4 regions of the Paenibacillus sp. S28 genome follow, and region 4 is predicted to be linked to each of the others. Evidence: riboswitches for the same ligand, from Rfam matches in the RefSeq annotation. Region 4 holds a riboswitch; each other region holds the start of a gene.
The links. A riboswitch is a leader RNA that binds a small molecule or an ion and turns the genes downstream of it on or off. The one in region 4 is predicted to bind thiamine pyrophosphate.

Region 1 (4,949 bases), on a different contig from region 4:
CTCCTCGATGTTGTGCGTAATGAAGAGAACCGAGCGGCGGTTCTCTTCCCAAATGTCCAGCAGCCAGCGCTGCATGTCGCTGCGGGTCAGCGCATCGAGCGCGCTGAACGGCTCATCCAGGCACATCAGCTCCTGCGGGCTGAGCAGCGCGCGGAGAAAAGCCGCCCTCTGCTGCATGCCGCCCGACAGCGTATGCGGATGCGCCTTCTCAAAGCCGGCCAGGCCGACTTTGGCGAGCCAGCGCCGCGCGTCCTCACGGGCCTCCCGGCTGACGGTGCCGTGCACCTCCTGGGCCAGCAGCACATTGTCCTCGATCGTCCGCCAAGGAAACAGGGCGGGCTGCTGCGGCATGTAGCTGATATGCCCCTGCTGCCCGGTCACCTCGGCGCCGTTCATCCGGACGGTGCCGGCATCCGGACGGGTCAGCCCGCCGATCACGTGCAGCAGCGTGCTCTTGCCGCTTCCCGACGGTCCGATGATGGACACGAATTGGCCTTGGCCCACGGTCAGCGAGATGTCGCTGAGTACCGGCAGCGTCCGGCGCTTCTCTTTGAAGCTTTTGCTGACGGAGACGATCTCCAGTGCAGGCGTGGTTTCTTGATTTATCACGGCAATTCTCCTTTCCGGCCAGGCCCGCTAGCCCTGCTTCGGCTTCCAGCGGACGAACCATTTTTCGAGCAGCGCAATCAGCCCGAACATCAGCAGGCTCAGCACGACGATGATCATGATCGCCACGAACATGCGGTCGGTGCGGTAGCCCGATTTTTGCAGCATCATATAATAGCCGATGCCCTTGTCAGCCCCCAGCCACTCGGCGATAATCGCTCCCATGACGCTGTAGGTGGCGGCGATTTTAATGCCGGAGAAGATGGAAGGGAGTGCGTGGGGCAGCTCCAGCTTGGCGAAGATTTGGCCCTTGCCCGCCCCGATCATGCGCATGTAGTTCATCATGATGGGATCGGTCTGTTTCAAGCCGCCAAGGGCGGCGACCGCCACCGGGAAAAAGCAGACGAGCGTAATGACGATCAGCTTGGGCAGGAGGCCGAAGCCGAACCAGATCATCAGCAGGGGGGCGAGGGCGATGGTCGGGATATTTTGGCTTAGAATGAGCAGCGGATACAGCGCCTGTTTTAAAAACGGAATCAAATGCAGAATCAGTGCGATGACCAGCCCGATGGCGGTTCCGATGGCGAAGCCGAATACGGTCAGCTTCAGCGTGGCCCATACATGCTCCCACAAGCCGCCGGAAGCGGCCGCGGCTTCCCGGGCGATGTCGCTCGGCGCAGGCAAAATCCATTGTTCAATATGGAACAGGGAGGTCAGCAGCTGCCATACGAGCAAAAAGAAGATGACCGCCACGAGGGGCGGCCATACGTTTTTCCACCAGCTTCTCATGGACGGTACTTCTCCGTCAGCTTGTCCATGCTGATTCCGCCGGGATTATGGGCGATTTTGACCTGGGAGATGATACTCGGGCTGCCTGCGGCCACCAGAGCTTCGTGCATTTTGCGCACGACGTCCAGCAGCTCCTCCAGCTCGCCCTCCATCGTCGTTTCCAGCGGGTGCACCTCATGCTTCACGCCGGACTGCTGAATGACCTCAATGGCGCGGTCGACGTAAGCATAAGAATCTTCGTTGCCCGGCGTCTTCGGGATCACCTGGATGCTTAACAGCGTATTGGCCATGCGAATCAACTTCCTCTCTTCATTGGTTACGGATGTTTTGGGTTGTAGGCGGCTTATTGTTCCGGCAAAAAGTCGTTCGTATACGCACTCTTCACGTCCAGCGGCTTATCCAGCAGCTTGTGCTCGTACATCCAGTCGGAATAGCCTTTCCAGATCTGTTCTTTCTGCTCGCCCCAGCGGGCTGCGTCGTCCTGGTATTTAGGACTTAACCACTTCTGGCTTTCGATCACCAGTTCCTTGTCGAGATCCGGCACGTCCTTCAGCAGCAGGTTGGCGGCGTCTTCCGGCTTGTCGATCGCGTATTGGTAGCCTTTGGCGGTCGCGCGCATAAACGCCTTAACCAGCTCAGGGTCTTCCTTGATCTGCTTCTCGTTCGTCACAAGCACCGGCGTATAGTAGTCCAGCTTCTCGGAATAATCTTTAACATACAGCATGTCCAGCGGCTCGCCGCGCAGCTTCGCTTCAATTCCGGTCCAGCCGTAGAAGATCCAGGCGAAATCGATGTCCCGTTTCACGGCGGTAAAATAATCGGCGTCGCCGATGTTGACGATTTTCACCTTCTTCACGTCAGCCTTGTCGATCCCCATGATGGAGCCCATAACGGCTTCTTCAACAGGAGAGCCCCAGCCGCCGTAGGTTTTACCTTCAAAATCTTTCGGCGTCTTGATCCCCCGGTCGACTGGTGCGGCAAAGCCCGACGTGTTGTGCTGGATGACCGCCGCAATCGAGACGAGCGGCACGCCCTGCGTGCGGGCCTGGGTCACGCTCTCCTGATAGCTTACGCCGAAAGGCACTTTGCCGGAAGCGACCATGGCGTCGGCGCCGGTGGAGCCCGGCTGCACGATCTCGACGTTCAAGCCTTCTTCTTTATAATAGCCCAAGTCTTTGGCAGCATAGAGCCCAGTGTGGTTCGTGTTGGGCGTCCAGTCGAGGACGACTTTGACGTCCTTCAGCGGCTTCGCTGCGGTGTTGTCCTGGCCTGCCGTGCTATCGGAAGCGGATGTGCCTTCTCCGCTGCCCGTATTGTTCTGGCTGCCGCCGCATCCGGCAAGCGCCAGTATGAGCATGCAGACCAGCAGCAGCAGGCCGATGGATTTGTTCTTCATGGCTTTCTCTCTCCTTCGATATCCGGCCGTTCTTTATTCTCTCTGTGGAAGCATCGGCCGGTGATCCCCTATCCTTGTTAGATTTAGAATCGTGAGCCGATCTGAGTGGCTGAATCATAGAAGCATTCGCAAGGCGTAATCCCGTTTTTCACTAGTATGAATGAAAAAAACGCCCCGTAAACGGGACGCTTCACATGCGCAAGATCAGCACGGCTTGTATGCCGTGACAAACGGTTTCCTACGCTGGCATTACCCAGATCAGGTTAAAAGGGTCAGTATCTTGAAGGGATACAATCTCAGCCGGCCGATTCCAGCACCCCGGATTCTATAAGGTTTTTGGGTTGTTTTCCTCCCATATTATAGTCCATCCCCATGGGGGTGTCCAGACATCCGCCCGATTCCAGATTATCTCTGGAAAAATTCGATCCATTCTTTTTCCGGACCATAGATAAAGAAATATTGGTATCCGTTCGGCAGGGTCACGATTTCCTGATCGATCAGCTCCACGCCGTCCAGTGCCTGGATCCGCTCAAATTCCTTCTGAATGTCGTCGACATGGATCGCAAAATGGTGCACCGTGCCTTCGGCCGGCAGGTCGTAGCTGTAGCCTTGAATGAGCTCGATTTCCGTCTCGTTACTGTCCCCGAAGCCGAGAAACGCCAGCTGGAACACGCCATTGGTGTGCGTCAGGCGGCCTTTCAGCTCCAGGCCCACGATCTCGGTATAAAATCGGATGGTTGACTCCAAATCCCGTACGACGATGCCGACATGATCCAAACGTTTATTAGCCATATGTATAAGCTCCTTTTCATAGTACTTATAAGTAATGGGATTGCCCTAAATTAAGGCCATTATAGCATTTAAATCCGAGTTGTAAGGCAACTTTATGCAAACATCATTGTTTATAAATTATAGGCTGTTTGGTGGCATCGTTAGGTATTGAAATAGTCAGGAACGGGGGAAGAGGGCCCTGAAAAAAATAATTGCGGCATGGCTTTTCATGTGTATGTTGACAGCATGTACCGGGCCATCATCCAGTGGAGGGGACATAACGATACTCGATAAGCAGCTCATTGGCTCGACATATTGGATTGTCGCCGAGAAAACCCATAGTAAAGAAGAAGGAGCATTTAAAATTAAAGTCGATAATGAAAATACTTGGAACTTGTTAGAGGTCGGAAGAACGTACTTATCGACATACTCCTACAAGTCGTTGGACAAAGGAGCTAAACTGCTGAGTGTCCGCCATATCAATGAAGGGCAGTCAGCAACGAAATAGAACCACTAAAAAAAGCCCGGGATGTCTATCAGACGATCCCAGGCTTTTTTTAGTTCTCGCGCTGCTTCTTCTTCGCATAAAATTCGGCCGCCTTATGGCGGTTGCCGCAAGTTTCCATGCTGCACCAGCGCCGCTTGCCGCTCTTGGAGGTGTCCACAAAGTGCAGGATGCAGTCGTCATGCTCGCAGATCCGGATGCGGTCCGAAGATACGTTTGCCAGCGTCTCGAACAGGGAGCGGACGATGGGGTACAGCACGCCTTGGACGGCGGTTTGTCCGTAGGTGATGAGATGGGGGAGGCCTTGGTCATCCCGCTCAGCCCGGAGCGCCACGTCTAATCGCGACGCTTCGGCCTCCATGGCGGCGAATGCCTCATCCGACAAGGTACCTCCATGGTCCAGGTCTTCTAGAACGAGCCGGCACACGCCGCGCAGACGGAGCAGTTCGGGCAGCAGGTCTTCCCGCGGCACAGCTGAAGCTGCCCCTGCGGTATTGTCCAAGCCGTGCAATTCATTATCGTGGAGCCATTCGTCTAAATAACCTGGCTCCTCCAGCATATCCGTGACCCGGTGCTCCCGCATGCGCACCGTATTGGCGAGATTGATCCACAGGGCGCCCCCCAACACGTTGCGGGAAGGGGATTTATCCATGATGCGTCATCCTTTATAGAGTAATCGTTTCCTTTGTGTTCAGGAATGCTATGTCCATTGTATCACCAACTGCAGCCCGCAGGCGATGTTGCCAATCGGGAGTCTGCAGGTATACAGGCGGATGGTGGATGGTCGTATGGTGGATCGGCACCAGCCGTTTGGCCCCGAGAACGCGTGCGGCCGCGGCCGCTTGTTCCGGAAGCAGCGTAATCGGCATGCCGCTGGGCGGC
Region 2 (4,949 bases), on a different contig from region 4:
ATTTAGCATAGGACTACTTGCAGTATACTACAGGATTTTCGCAAAATTTGTCATTAATTGTCACTAATACATCATCACTTCAATTATATGGGTTTAATGGATATATAAGATGCACGTGCTGCAAATAGCTTTTGCGACGCCCGACACAAAAAAACAAAGCAGGAATGCATTCCTGCTTTGCCATGTGCTTCATGCCAAACGAATAACTTTATATTGTCCGTACTTTTATTAGCTAGAACAATCAATATTTAACGACGTCAATCCTTTATTTTGTCCGAAAAAGCGCCCGCCTGCACCTCACCGAACCGGTTCGGCCGGAACGCTCCACACCACTCCGGCAGCGGCTTGCCCTCCACGCTATCGGCGATCAGCGCGGCCGTGACCGGGCTGAGCAGGATGCCGTTGCGATAATGACCCGCGGCCACAAAAATATGGCCGGCGTCGTCCAGCCGCCCAATCAGCGGCCGGCCGTCCAGCACCGCCGGGCGCAGTCCCGCCCAGCGGTGAAACGGCTGCACCTCACTAAGAACAGGCAGCACTTGCTTGTTCCACTCCGTCAGCCGCCGGATCCCTTTGTCCGTGACGGACGTGTCGAACCCGGCGATATCCTCCGAGGCGCCGCACACGAGCGTTCCGTTTGCTTTTTGGACCAGGTATCCCTGGCTGGTGAACACCAGATGCCGAAGCGGCTCGCGCTCCTCGTTCCAAGTGTAGGCGCAAATTTGCCCCCGGATCGGATGTACAGGAATCCGGATACCGAGGGGTTCCGACATCTCCTGTACCCATGCGCCGGTGCTGATCAGCAGCCGGTCCGCTTCAAACCGCTCGCCACTCTGCGCCCTCAGCGCAACCCGCTCCCGCCATTCAGCCAGCTCGATCCGGCCAAGATGCTCATGAATCTGCACGCCGGAGGCCAGGCAGGCCCGTTTGACCGCTTCCGTCAAATCCGGGGCATACACATGGCTCTCCACCGGAGTCCGCAAGGCGGCAACTGCCTCGCGGGTCAGTCCCGGCTCGGCATCGAACAGCGCGCTCCCCGTTAATATTTCGCCACCGGAGCACCAGCTCCGCTGCCATTCCAACCGGCTCTCCAGCGCAAGCAAATCCGCCTCGTGCCTCGCGATGTACAAGCTGCCGGTTTCGGCATATTCGAAGGAGACGCCGGAGATGTCCTTCACCGCCTGCTGCCATTGCGGATACAGCGACAAGCTCTCGCGGCACAACCGGAAGAACTCGTCCGGCGACTCCACGTTCTCTGAATACGGAGCGAGCATCCCTGCCGCCGCGCCGGAGGCCTGCCCGCCGCAAGGTCCTTTTTCGAGCAGCGTGACGTGCAGGCCGCGGCGGCGCAGCTCCAGCGCGCAGGATAATCCGATGATGCCGCCGCCCATGACGATGATGTCTCCGCTCATTGTTACAGCCCCCCTGTCCATCCTTTTTTATTCGATGACGAGCGATTCCAGGCCGCTGCTGGCCGAAGCATATTTCTTCTTCGGAATCCGCCCGGACAAGTAAGCCAAACGCCCCGCCTCAACCGCCAGCCTCATCGACCGGGCCATCATCACGGGGTCCTTGGCTTTGGCCACCGGGGTATTCATCAGAATGCCGGAGACTCCCAGCTCCATCGCGAGCGCCACGTCACTGGCCGTCCCCAGCCCCGCATCCACGATGACAGGGACCGACAGCTCCTCCACGATCAATCCGAGATTGTACGGATTCAGAATGCCGAGGCCGGTCCCGATAGGCGCTGCGCCGGGCATAACCGCGGCTGCCCCGGCATCCTCCAGCTTTTTGCAGATCACCGGATCGTCGGAGATATACGGCAGTACCGTAAAACCGTCCTTGACCAATATTTCCGTCGCTTTTAACGTTTCAATCGGATCGGGCAGGAGCGTCCGCTTATTGGCGCTAATCTCCACCTTGATCCAGTCGCTGAGTCCCGAAGCCCGCGCCAGGCGGGCAATCCGGACCGCCTCATCAGCCGTTGTCGCCCCGGACGTGTTGGGAAGATAGATGTATTTCTGGGGCTCCACATGCTGCAGAATGGAGTCATCCTCCACCGAATCGAGATGGATCCGGCGGATAGCGAACGTCAGCACCTCGGTTCCCGAAGCTTTGATCGCCTCCATCTGCACATAAGGATCGGGGAACAGCCCGGTCCCCAAAAATAACCGCGACGACAGTTCCTGTCCGCCAACCTGCCAATTATCTCTGCTCATTTTTCCCCTCAACCTCCCGCTACGAAATGGACCAGCTCCAGCTTCATTCCAGGCACAACCGGAGTCGTCTCCCACTGCTCGATCTTCAGCACCTGTCCGTCCGCTTCCACCATGACCGGCCTGCCGGACAGCCCCAGCAGGCGGAGGACATCGGCTACCGTCTCGGCCGCCAGCTCCCGCTTTGTTCCGTTAATGACCAGTTCCATCCGCCGCTCCTCCTCTACCTTCAAGCTTGTGAATGAACGCCCGGCATACCGCTTCCGGGTCAGGGCTGCCGACGATTTCGCTCACCGCGCAGACGCGGCTCGCACCGGCCCGGATCACTTCGTCCACGTTGCCCAGCTTGATGCCGCCAATCGCCACAAAAGGGATCTTGATGACCCCGGCGACTTCCCGAATGTACGAAAGACCGACCGGATCCACCACATCGGCTTTCGTAGCCGTCGCATAGATCGGCCCGACGCCGATATAATCCGCCCCTTCCGCTTCGGCGAGCTGCGCTTCCGAAATTGCATGGGTGGATATGCCGATGATCTTGGAGCCGACAAGCTTTCTGGCTTCCGCGATCGGCATATCACCTTGACCGAGGTGAATCCCGTCGGCGTCCACCTCCATCGCGATATCAACGTGATCGTTCACGATAAAAGGAACACCGTAGCGGCGGGTCAGCTCCCGCAACTCCGCCGCCTTGCGCAGCAGCTCTTCCCTGCCGCTTGTTTTGTCGCGGAATTGAACGATATCCGCGCCTCCCCGAATGGCTTGCTCCATCACGTCCACCAGCCGGCGTCCCGGATGGAACGTCTCGCCGGTAATCGCATACAGACGAAAATCGACCATGACTGCTTCTCCTCTCTTTCCTTTGCCTTTCCCTCCATTTCATGCCGGCTTCTATCATCGCGAAGGGTAAGCCCTCATTTTGCGAAAGCGCCCTCTTACCCGGTTAACACAAAAAAACCATTCGAGAAATACACGAATGGCACCGCAATTCGAATGATATTCTCTACGCCAGCATTACCTGGATCAGATTAACGGTCCGCAGCATAAGGCTGCCATCTCAGCCGGACTTCATCCAGCACCCGCATTCCTATTTAATTTCACAACCACTATAGCCCAAACTGCTGACTTTTGGCAATAGCCAGAGTGAGATCACCGGCATCGGAACGCCTATCTCATCCATAGCAGCGATTCTCGCAAAATTTCATATATTTGGGTGCGGCAAACTTCTTATTTTATCTCTTGCGTCATCACATATCATCCCCGCCCGTGAATATAAATGTTTAACAAGCCAAAGTTTGTGCTGAGTATGGGAACATGGGAGGTGCCTGAACATGCCATCAGACGATCATTCGCTGTTTGTGGTGTCCAAGGAGGACTGGTCACTGCACCGGAAAGGGTACCAGGATCAGGTCCGCCATCAGGAGAAGGTTAAGGAAATCATCAAGCAGAACCTGCCCGACCTGATCACAGAAGAAAACATCGTGATGTCGGACGGTAAGCAAATCATCAAGGTACCCATCCGGAGCCTCGATGAATACCGTTTCATTTATAACTACCAGAAGCAAAAGCATGTCGGCCAGGGAGACGGCGACAGCCAGGTGGGAGACGTGCTGGGCAGGGATCCGGTGCAAAAGCCGGGTCAAGGCGAAAAAGCCGGCGACCAGCCCGGCCAGGACATTATGGAAGCCGAGGTCAGCATGGAAGACTTGGAAAATATGCTGTTCGACCAGCTGGAGCTGCCGAATATGAAGCCGAAAGAGCAGCAGGAAGTCGAAACCGAATCGATCACGTTCAACGACATCCGCAAAAAAGGCATGCAGTCCAACATCGACAAGAAGCGGACGATCCTGGAAAACCTGCGGCGCAACGCCACCAGCGGCAAGCCGGGAATTCACCATATCAGCCCCGACGATCTGCGTTACAAAACGTGGGAGGACGTCGTCGTTCCCCATTCCAGCGCGGTCATCATTGCGATGATGGATACGTCCGGGTCGATGGGCACGTTTGAGAAATACTGTGCGCGCAGCTTCTTCTTCTGGATGACCCGCTTCCTGCGCCGCCAATACGAAAAGGTCGACATTGTCTTTGTGGCCCACCATACGGAGGCCAAAGAAGTCACCGAAGAAGATTTCTTTACCCGGGGCGAAAGCGGGGGCACGATCTGCTCGTCCGCCTACCAGAAAGCGCTGGAAATTATCGACCGGCGCTACCCGCCCGCCAAGTACAATATTTATCCGTTCCATTTCTCGGACGGCGACAACTTGACTTCTGATAACGAACGCTGCGTGCGGCTGATTGGCGAGCTGCTTAAAGTCAGCAACATGTTCGGTTACGGGGAGGTCAACCAGTACAACCGGAGCAGCACGCTGATGTCCGCGTACCGGAATATCAAGCTCGACCAGTTCATGTATTACGTCATCAAGGAAAAGGGCGAGGTCTACCAGGCGCTGCGTACGTTCTTTAAAAAGCAGGAAGGCGCACTGACCTAAGCCGAAGGACCGTCTCCTGGAACGCAAAATTATGGCATATAAAAAGGTCGTTGTCCCGTTACGCTGAGTAACCAACAACGACCTTTTTGCATGGCCGGGTGACCTCTATATAGCATGACCCTCGATTTGCAGCCTTTTTCCCACAATCGACTGATCCTGACTCCTGCCAGGCTCCTCACTGATGGCATGCTCATCATTGCCAACGTGCTCCTCATTGCCAGCGTGCCCTTACTGCTGCCAAGTT
Region 3 (4,949 bases), on a different contig from region 4:
TTCCCGTGACAACGCCGGCCAGCGCGGCGATCCGGCCGATGTGGCCCGGCTGATCGGGAGAATCGCGCGTATGAACAAGCCGGCATTCCGCTATGCGCTGCCTGCCGGCACACGCTGGACGATGAAGGCTAAGCAGCTGCTTCCGGGCCGGTGGTTTCAGCGGATTATGCTCGCGCTCCTAAGCAAAAAAGGCTGAGCCGGATTCGCTTCCGGTTCAGCCTTTAGGCGGGTGCAGCTGACCGAGCAGCTGGCCCATGCGGACATGATCTCCGGTCCGGAGGTCTGTCCGCGGGGTGAACGCGCCGTCCTGGATCAGCAGCACGACGGTTGAACCGAACTCAAAATAGGCGAGCGGATCGCCGTTATGCCAAGAATTGGCGGTTTCGTCGTCGTAGCGGATGCTGCTGACATTCATGGCGCCGACTTTGACGACCGCGACTTCTCCCAGGGCTCCCTTGATGTACGTTATCAACCTCTCGTTGCGGCACAGCACGGATTTCATCTGGGTCATGCCAAAATCATTGACCGGGTAGCATCGTCCCTTGATATGCTCGCTCTCCACCTTCACGCCTGTGATTGGAGAGTGGATCCGGTGGTAGTCGGTAGGGCTGAGGTACAGCACAAAGACATAGCCATGTTTATATAACTCCAGGTGGGGAGAGAAATTAAGCAGCTCCGCCACCGAATAATCCTGCCCTTTCACGTTCAGAATCGTGCCTGAGGTGATTTCACCCATTGCGGTGATCATGGCGTCGACGGGGCTCGTGAGTACGTGCTCGCCTTCGTGAACGGGACGCATGCCGGGCTTCAGCCGCCGGGAAAAAAATTCGTTGAGCGTGCGGTATTCATAGATTTCTTTCTCCGCTTCATGCGCCGGGATCTGATAGCTTTTGATAAAAGTAGGGATGACCCCTCTGCTGAACCGGCTGTGCGAGAAGCGTCCCATCATGGAAGAGAGCCACTTTCGCGAGGAGAGCTCTGTCATGAGCCGCAGTAATTTCTTTGTCATGCCTAATCTCCCTTCCATACGTGCCTGTAGCACTCTGAATATATTGACATAGAACGGCTATCAAATCAATATGCAACAAATGCTGGAAACCGCCCCGGAGAAAAATGGTATTGCCAATCCTTCGAGGATCATGTATTTTGGAATCAATACGGGCCCGATGCCGACTCATCGCGGCGAGGTGCCTGTTACACGGAATCGAACCCAAGCATCTCATCGCTTTGGACGGCGATGGCTTCGGGACCAGGAGCCGGCGATGCCGCGCCTTGCGTTCATCTGTGTACATATGGGAATACGGGAGCTCGAGCGAATCGGGCTGAGAGTGCAGCTAATGAACCGCTGCTGACCGGGAATCTGATCTGGATAATGCCAGCGTAGAGAATTCAAGTCCTTTTATGGGCTTATTTGACGATCTCCCTCGCTTATCCAGGGGGTTTTTTTATTGCCCAACTTTGGAAAAAGAAAGGATGTTGTCAAATGAACAGCAGTACGATGCAGATGGATCGGCCGAAGGGGCTGAAGCTCAGCGACCTGCTCGTGACGATTCTGCTCTCCCTCGTGATCGGGGTGGTGTACCATTTTTGGGGTTCGGTGAACGACTTGTTCAAGCCGCTGTTTTTCCAAGCGGATGAGCTGATGTACGGCATGTGGTTCCTCGCTTCGACGCTTGCCGCGCTGCTGATCCGCAAGCCCGGCGTAGCCCTCCTGGCCGAGGTTGCCGCGGCTCACGTAGAAATTCTGTTCGGCAGTGAATGGGGCCTTCAGCTGGCGATTTACGGCGTGGCGCAAGGTCTTGCCGCGGAGCTGATCTTCGCCCTGTTCCGCTACCGCAAATTCTCCATGGGGGTAGCGGCGCTGGCTGGTATGGCTTCGGGATTGGGATCATTCCTGGTGGATGTGTACTACGGCTACGTCACGGACTATACGACATGGATGATCGTGTTCAAGTACGTGATGCGGTTAATCAGCTCGGCGGTACTCGCAGGGTACCTGGCGTATGCCCTGACCAAAGCGCTGGAAGCAACCGGAGTAACCCAGCTGCTCCGGCCGGTGACAGCCAAGGATTATGAAGCGCTCGATCATGACTGAGACTAACCGGGGTGTCGTGACGATGCAGCATTCGGCGGTGCATGAGACGGGTCAAGTAGCGGATCAAAGGGCGGATCAAGGGAGCGGGCAAATTGCCGTTTCGGTAACGGACCTGCGCCTGAAGTTTCCGGGTGAGAAGGCGTTCGTGTTCAAGGATGTTTCCCTGTCCGTGCCGGCCGGGGAAAAAGTGCTTCTGCTCGGCCCAAGCGGATGCGGGAAATCGACGCTGCTGCAGGTGCTCGGCGGGTTGATTCCGGCGGTCATTGACGTTCCGCTCAAATATGCGGACATCCGGAAGCCCCGCTCGTGCGGGTATGTATTTCAGGACCCGGATACCCAGTTCTGCATGCCGTATGTCGATGAGGAGCTGGCGTTTGTGCTGGAGAACCGCCAAGTAGCCAGGGAGGATATGGTGCCGCGGATGCGGGAGGCGCTCGGCCGGGTCGGCCTGGACCTTGAAGAGCTGCACACTCCGATTGAACGGCTGTCCCTGGGGATGAAGCAGCGGCTCGCGCTCGCTTCGGTCCTTCTGCTGGAACCGGAGGTGCTCCTTCTGGATGAACCCTCGGCGCTGCTGGACCCCGAGGGGAGAAGGCAAATTTGGGAGGCTGTTCGCGGCGTATCGGCCGGACGGACCGTGCTGATCGTTGAGCACCGGATCGAAGAAATCGTGAATTGGGTCGACCGGATCGTTCTGTTCGCGCCGGACGGAAGCATTCTGGCCGACGGCAAGCCGGCCGAAATCTTCACGGCGTACCGCAGTGCCCTTCAGGAAAATGGCATTTGGTATCCCGGCGTTTGGGAGGATTATATCCGTCACGGGGATACATGGAACAGCGGCTTAGTGCAATCCCCGCAGCAAGGTGCGGACTTGGCGGCGCCGGTCCTCTCCTTGCGGGGGTTTGTCGGTCTCCGCGGAGATGCGCCGGCGATCATGGTGGAAGAGGCGGAGGTATATGCCGGCGATTTTGTCGCCGTTGTCGGTCCTAACGGAGCGGGGAAAAGCTCCTTGCTGCTGAGCCTAATGCAGCTTCTTCCGACAGCCGGCAGCTACGTGCTGGAAGGCAGGCTGCTGCAGGGAAGGGGCAGGAAGCGGACCTGCCCTTCGGACCGGATCGGGTTCGTGTTTCAGAACCCGGAGTTTCAGTTTGTGGCCCAGACAGTACTGGAGGAGACGGCCTTTTCCCTTCATATGCAGGGCGGCATGTCACGGGCTGAGGTGGAGCGTAGAGCCGAAGACTGCCTTAAGACGTTTCATTTGCACGGCTTGGAGAACCGGCACCCGTATCAGCTCTCGACCGGACAGAAACGCAGGCTGAGCGTTGCCACTGCGGCGGTGCGCCGCCAGGCGGTGCTGCTGCTGGATGAACCGACGTTCGGGCAGGATGCCCGCAACGCCTTTGCCATCCTGGAATACTGCGAAGCGCTGCGCCGCAGCGGCACGGCGATCATCATGGTGACGCATGAGCGAGAAATCGCTGAGCTGGCCGCTACCCAGGTATGGGAAATCCAAGGCGGAAGCCTGACGGCGATAAAGCCCGGGAGGCGGAGGCTTGAGGGAGAAGGCGCAGCTTCGGATGCGCAGGAGGAGGTGAGCGGATGAACCGGTTTTTGAGTCCGAGCCGTCTTACCTGGCTTCACCGGGCGAATCCCTCGTTGAAGCTCGCCGTGCTGATCGTGTTGTTTATCGTTACGGTTCAGACGCGGAGCATTGATTTTGCCGTCTATCAGGCAGCGGTCTACATCGCCCTCCTGTTTCTGCTCAGCGGTTATCCGGCATGGAAGGTGGCGCTGCTCGTTCTCTCCTTCAGCCTCGTATTCGTCTCTTCATCCCTGACGATGATCCTATTCGGGAAAGGGGATCACGTCTGGTGGCAGTGGGGGCTGTTCCGCGTATCCGAGGAAAGCTTCTACCGCGGGCTGCACCTGGGATTCCGGGCGATTGCCTTTGCGGCAGAAGGGCTGCTCTTTGTCATGACCACGCCGTCCGTCAAACTGTTCTATTCGCTGATGCAAAATTTTCGCCTTCCCCCCAAATTCGCATACAGCTTCATGGCATCGATCCGGCTGCTGTCCATCGTTTGGGAGGAGTTTCTCATCCGCAGGCAGGCGCTGCGGATCCGCGGCGTGCGGACAGGGCGGGGGCTGAGTGGCCTCCTTGAGCATGTCCGGCTGTATGCGGTGCCGCTGCTGTCGCAGAGCATCCGCCGGGCGCACCGCGTTGCCGTGGCGATGGAAGCGAAGCAGTTCAGCGGGTCGGGGCGCAGAACGTACTATTATCCGTCGGCTTTCAGCAGATACGACGGGCTGGCGGTTCTCATGTTCATCATCGCCCTTGCGGCTGCATACTATGCGGCCGCTGCCGTTCCCTGGTTCGGCATCGAAGATGTCAGGTACCATGGACAAGGTTGAGCCGTATGATAGCTATTAGCCGATGCTGAAAAGACCGAAAAAGCGGCATGATGCATTTTCGGTCTTTCATTTAAGCATATTTTTGTTCAGCATCCGTTGTTTTCCCGGTTTCCCGTTTTGCGTTTCTACCTGCTATATCGGATTTCTCGGAGGATGCGCGCAATGAATGGCAGACTAACCCGAGATCCGGCTCAAAGTTCTATGCCGGTGTGCTGCCGGTTTACCAGGTACCGGGCATAGGCCATAGGCTCCCGATATGTTTTTTTCCAATACTGGGGCATATTAGCGTTTCGGAAACCGTAACGTTGATCCCGTCCGTTGCATTCAATAAAATACGGCTTGCCGCCCTTGGTGACGCCGATATCCAGGCCAAGGTCCGCCGCAAAAGGCAAGTGCTGCTCCAGCTGCCGGACCACGCCGAAGGCCAGCTGATGTACGCTAT
Region 4 (4,949 bases):
TGGACAAAGCCTAACCGAAGCTCGGTGCAAAAAACCATCTATCGACGACCACTTAAGGAAGCCAGCGCCAAGAAAAAAACCTGTCTATATAGACAGGTGCTAATCGCTTGTGAAGCAGGCCGGTATCGGCTGCCTTTATCTTGCCGCCCCTTCCTTTTGGCTGCGGTAGGCCCAATGATTGGTCGGACCGCTCCCGCCGCCAATACCGAGGGCGTTCTCGATGGCCGCCTGGATGAATTCACGGGCCGTCCGTACGGCCTCGTTGACCGGGTTCCCTTTAGCCAGCTCAGCGGCGATCGCAGCCGAGAAGGTACATCCCGTTCCATGCGTATGACGCGTGTCAATCCGGCTTCCTTCCAGGGTCGAGAAGGATTTTCCGTCGAAAGTAAGATCAACCGCCTTGTCAGACGATTCGTCATGTCCGCCCTTGATCACAACCATCGCCGGACCGTAAGCCGCGATGCGGTAGGCTGCCTCGCAGCGTTCCTCCATCGACCGGATCGCCATCCCGGCGAGCACTTCCGCCTCCGGAATGTTGGGCGTGACGACAGCAGCCAGCGGCAGCAGCTTGTTCTTCAGCGCGTCAACAGCGTCCTGCTGCAGAAGCCGCGCGCCGCCTTTGGCGACCATAACCGGGTCGACGACCACATTCCTCCAGCCAAAAGCGGCTATTCGTCCTGCGACGGCCTCAATAATATCCGCGCTGAACAGCATGCCGGTTTTGACCGCATCCACGCCGAGGTCGGTGCCCACGGCATCCATTTGTTCGGCTGCCGCAGCCGCAGGAAGCGGATAAACGCCTTGTACCCCGAGTGTGTTTTGAATGGTAATGGCTGTAATGGCCGACATACCGAATACGCCGAGCTCCTGGAACGTTTTGATATCCGCCTGGATGCCTGCCCCGCCGCCGCTGTCAGAACCGGCTACCGTCAATGCTTTCGGGATGCTCATTGCACAAATCCCCTTCCTGCCGACTCCAGAAGAGCGGTAATGGTTCCTTCCTCCAGCGGATGCCGGTCCATGACAGACAACGCGTCGAGGAAAGCGATTTGGAAGCTTCCCGGCCCCCCAATGCCTGCCCGCTCAAATGCCCGAACGGCCGCTTCACCGTAGTACGCCAAGGCGGCCGCGCCGGCGGACAGCAGATCGGATTCGACCGCTCCAAAAGCGGCGATCACCGATGTCAGCAAGCAGCCGGTCCCGGTGACTTGGGTCAGCATCGGATGTCCCCCCCGGATCAAGTATCCTCTCGTTCCGTCGGTGATCACATCTTCTTGCCCGGTAATGGCGACGAGCGTCCCCAGACGGTGTGCCGCCCGTGCCGCCAAGTCGGCGGGAGCGGACTCCCCGCCCTCCCCTGCGTCGACACCTTTTATCGCGCCGGTTTCACCAATGAGATGGGCAACCTCCGCTGCGTTGCCCCGAACCAGTGACACGCGGACCTCGCGCAAAATCCGCAGCGCAGCCTCCGTGCGAAATGCGGTCGCTCCCGCGCCGACGGGATCCAGGAACACCGGAACGCCATGATCATTCGCCGATCGGCCGGCGATGATCGCCGCTTCCACCAATTCGCTGTTCAGCGTTCCGAGATTCAGAACGACGGCTTGGGCGACCCGAGCCATATCGGCCACCTCCTCTTTGGCATAGGCCATAACCGGAGAGGCGCCAAGGGCAAGCAGGCCGTTGGCCGTAAAGTTGGTCACGACCACATTCGTCATGTTGTGAATGAGCGGACGCTGCTCTTTTATCCGTAGAGGAAGCTGGATAAGTCCGGACGGAAACATATCGGCGGTCATCGTCCCACCCCTTCCGCTGCAGCCAGGGAAACCGGCCAATCCTCAAGCGTAAACGCCATATCCCAGAACATGTACTCCAGCTGACAGCTGGTCAGAAAATGCTCCATCAGCCGTTTTTTTCTTGCGGGAGCCAGGCCTTCCGCCCATTCGTCGAGCAGCCGCCGCAGCTGTACCGTTACGCCGCTTTCCCGGTCTCCGTAAAAGTGCATCCATTCATAAAACGGATGGGATTTCTCCGGTTGGACTTCCTCCAGCAGACGTTGGCCGATTTCCGTATAGGTCCACGGACAAGGTAACAGCGCAGCTACAATATCCTCAAGTCCCCCCTCGTGGGCAACGTTCAGCATATGCCGGATGTAATGATTGGCCGATGGAGCCAGCGGATAGCCTTGCAGTTCCTCATATGCAACACCGGCGACATCACAAAAGTTTTGGTGGGGATGCGTTTCGCTGTTCAAAATAAACGAAATCTGTTCGTTAAAAAGCGCGGTCGTCTGCCGGCAATCGCATCGGGATATGGCAATGCCATAGATCCGGATGTAGGCATTCAGGTATTCAAAATCCTGCTTCACATAGTGAATCAGCTGCTCCTTGGACAAGGTACCTTCCGCAATCCCCCGTACAAACGGATGCTTGAAGATCGCTTGATAAATGGGATCTGCCGCATGTCTCAATTCTTCGGTAAACCGGGCCATGATAATGCACCTCCATTAATTTTGACGAAAATCGCATGTTCGAGCGCGGGGAAGCCAATACAAAAAAGCCGCCCCGAAATGGAGCGGCCGCTATTTGCAGTGTCATCCTGAATGTATCTCATCAAGAAAGTTGCGTATGTAAAGGCCTGCTCCACTTCCCTCCGCCGGTATTAACCGGATCAGGTTCAAAGGGTCCAAGCGATCACTTGTCTCAGCTGCCTCCGCAGCTCCCCTAGTGGATTTTCGTATGATATTTTACAAGTTCATGATTAACTGTAGCTCCGTTTGCCGGTGTTGTCAAACAAAAAAAGCTGCCGTCGGGATACCGGGAAAAAGCTTGTCGATCGTTTATGCGGATCTCCTTCCACCTTCAAGTGTTTATCTTTTCAACGCGTAAGAAAGGATCATCTCGACGATGACGACAGCGGCATAAATGATAGCTGCCGTTCGATAACCCGATCCGTACAGCGCAGCCGCGGCCAGACCGAATACGATCAGCTGCAGCACAGCCCGGACGGGAAGCGTCACCGGGAAGGTCGCTTTCGGTGCGACATACATGCCCCAAAAAACAGCAACAACGACCGGCGAACCTATTCCTGCCACGATACGGATCCACAAGGCGGTATCCAATTTAAATCCCCACAGGCAAAAGGCTGCCAGTGCACACAGCTCCATTAGAAAAAAGATAAGGTCGATCACAATCATTGCCAAACCCTCCATTTTGGGCCGGTCAGGGCCTTTGGAATGAAGCCATTCTCAGTAAAATTATGCCGATTGTTTCTTGCCTCTCGCGGCGAAAACTTTTCCCCTCTCACTCCGGCTTGTGAGCTTTCACAATTAAAAAATGCGGGTGATGCAGAATCCGCTGGTAGAAGTCGGCCGACTCCGGCAGCCGCTCCAGAAACTCGGGAACCGGCTTTGGTTCAACAAGCCGGTCCAGTACAAACCAGCTTGACGTCATATTGACGATTTCCTGCAGGGGTCTGCGGAAGAACGTCACTTCAACGCTGCCTGCCTCTTTCTTCGTCCACCGGTCTACAAGCAGCTCCCGTACAAAATAATCCGGTCTCTTAAAAACGGTAAAGTCCATAAACGGATGATGCACCGAAAACAATAACGTTCCTCCAGGCTTCAATACCCGCTGAAACTCACGGAACAAAGGATCCCAGTCTTCGATGTAATGCAGCGTCAGCGAACTGAGAATCAAGTCGAACTTATCGGCTCCGTATGGCAGTGGTTCGCTTAGATCGTGAACCCGAATCTCCGCTTGACTCCCGACTCTCCGTCTGGCCGCCTCCACCATATCGGGGCTGAAATCGATCGCCGATACCGATGCCCCGCGGGAAACGAACTGCTCGGTATACCATCCTGCGGCGCAGCCTGCATCAAGGGCATGAAGTCCGGACATATCCGTTGGCAGCAGCTCCAGCATGGCCGGACGCTCGTAGTATGCGTTGGCGCCGCTGTCCGAATCGGTATGCAGTTCATAGTCCTTGGCGAGCTTGGTATAAGCCTCGAGCACCCTCTCTTTCATGCAACCACCTCCGTAGACTCGCTATTCTCCACCATATTATACCAACCAACAGAAAGGTTGGATATAAATAAACCAGCTTTATGTAAGCTGTGCAGAACTTAGTTGCGGCAGGATACGTTATAAATGACAAGAACAAGTTTGAAGGCGGGGAATGTCTTTGTTAAAAAGCGTTTCTTTTTGGCTCACGTTATGTATGATTCTCATATGCATACTGGATGCCTCCGGACAGGGCTTGGCCAACATCATACTGATCCGGCTGAATCCCTTGCTTGAATACCTCCTGCATGACACTGTGTACTCGGGCTGGATGTCCGATAAACACGCTTTCGTAACGAACAGCTACTTTATCCCCTTACGGTTCCCGGCGTATCTTCTCTCCATCGTCATGGCTGTCATCATCGGCGCGGCGGTTGATCTCCTCATTTACGGGGTGAAGCGAGGATTGGCTCGCCGTGGCCATCCGAGGTCGACATCATGATCCCTAAATCCTGGTTTGAATGCTTAGCATCACGAATCCTCATTACTCGTCCAGTAACAGTAAAAGGCTGCCTCTCGGCAGCCTGTTACGCTTGATTTATTTGCTTTCAGCGGTTTTCACGTCTCTGAAGGGCAATGCCTTCTGCTACAGGATGCCCATCGTCCCGGCAATTTTTGTTCACCTCCGCCTGAGCGCCTCCTGCTGCGAGCGGTATTCGAGCGGCGCAACCCCCTCCATTTCCTTGAAGACCTTGGTAAAGTGCTTCACGTTCTCGAACCCGGCCCGCTCGCTGATTTCGTACACTTTCAGGTCCGTGCTGCCGAGCAGCTCCTTGGCCTTACGGATCCGCAGCTTCCGCAAGTAGCTCACGAACGTCTCCCCCGTATACTCCTTGAAAGCTTGGCTGAAATACGAATAATTCAATGAGACATGATTGGACACGACAG

Region 1: it holds a riboswitch for thiamine pyrophosphate, as region 4 does, so the genes downstream of both, IAE55_RS14380 (ABC transporter substrate-binding protein) here and tenA (thiaminase II) in region 4, are expected to answer to the same signal.
Region 2: it holds a riboswitch for thiamine pyrophosphate, as region 4 does, so the genes downstream of both, thiE (thiamine phosphate synthase) here and tenA (thiaminase II) in region 4, are expected to answer to the same signal.
Region 3: it holds a riboswitch for thiamine pyrophosphate, as region 4 does, so the genes downstream of both, IAE55_RS20860 (ECF transporter S component) here and tenA (thiaminase II) in region 4, are expected to answer to the same signal.

The regions. Positions count from the first base shown of each region.
Region 1 covers NZ_JACVTM010000005.1:163,612-168,560, forward strand. The annotation lists gene IAE55_RS14365 (ABC transporter ATP-binding protein) at 1-609, opposite strand, end outside; gene IAE55_RS14370 (ABC transporter permease) at 637-1,395, opposite strand; gene IAE55_RS14375 (thiamine-binding protein) at 1,392-1,685, opposite strand; gene IAE55_RS14380 (ABC transporter substrate-binding protein) at 1,739-2,791, opposite strand; TPP riboswitch at 3,010-3,122, opposite strand; gene IAE55_RS14385 (VOC family protein) at 3,197-3,583, opposite strand; gene IAE55_RS14390 (CGNR zinc finger domain-containing protein) at 4,120-4,719, opposite strand; gene IAE55_RS14395 (MBL fold metallo-hydrolase) at 4,733-4,949, opposite strand, start outside.
Region 2 covers NZ_JACVTM010000003.1:17,792-22,740, reverse strand. The annotation lists gene thiO (glycine oxidase ThiO) at 258-1,412, opposite strand; gene IAE55_RS08675 (thiazole synthase) at 1,440-2,219, opposite strand; gene thiS (sulfur carrier protein ThiS) at 2,228-2,425, opposite strand; gene thiE (thiamine phosphate synthase) at 2,409-3,056, opposite strand; TPP riboswitch at 3,200-3,309, opposite strand; gene yhbH (sporulation protein YhbH) at 3,548-4,705, shown strand.
Region 3 covers NZ_JACVTM010000009.1:6,424-11,372, reverse strand. The annotation lists gene IAE55_RS20870 (SDR family oxidoreductase) at 1-196, shown strand, start outside; gene asd (archaetidylserine decarboxylase) at 215-1,009, opposite strand; TPP riboswitch at 1,291-1,404, shown strand; gene IAE55_RS20860 (ECF transporter S component) at 1,484-2,095, shown strand; gene IAE55_RS20855 (ABC transporter ATP-binding protein) at 2,088-3,698, shown strand; gene IAE55_RS20850 (energy-coupling factor transporter transmembrane component T family protein) at 3,695-4,507, shown strand; gene IAE55_RS20845 (YheC/YheD family endospore coat-associated protein) at 4,699-4,949, opposite strand, start outside.
Region 4 covers NZ_JACVTM010000001.1:205,142-210,090, reverse strand. The annotation lists gene thiD (bifunctional hydroxymethylpyrimidine kinase/phosphomethylpyrimidine kinase) at 136-951, opposite strand; gene thiM (hydroxyethylthiazole kinase) at 948-1,796, opposite strand; gene tenA (thiaminase II) at 1,793-2,491, opposite strand; TPP riboswitch at 2,631-2,735, opposite strand; gene IAE55_RS00925 (YrdB family protein) at 2,870-3,196, opposite strand; gene IAE55_RS00920 (class I SAM-dependent methyltransferase) at 3,303-4,025, opposite strand; gene IAE55_RS00915 (response regulator transcription factor) at 4,681-4,949, opposite strand, start outside.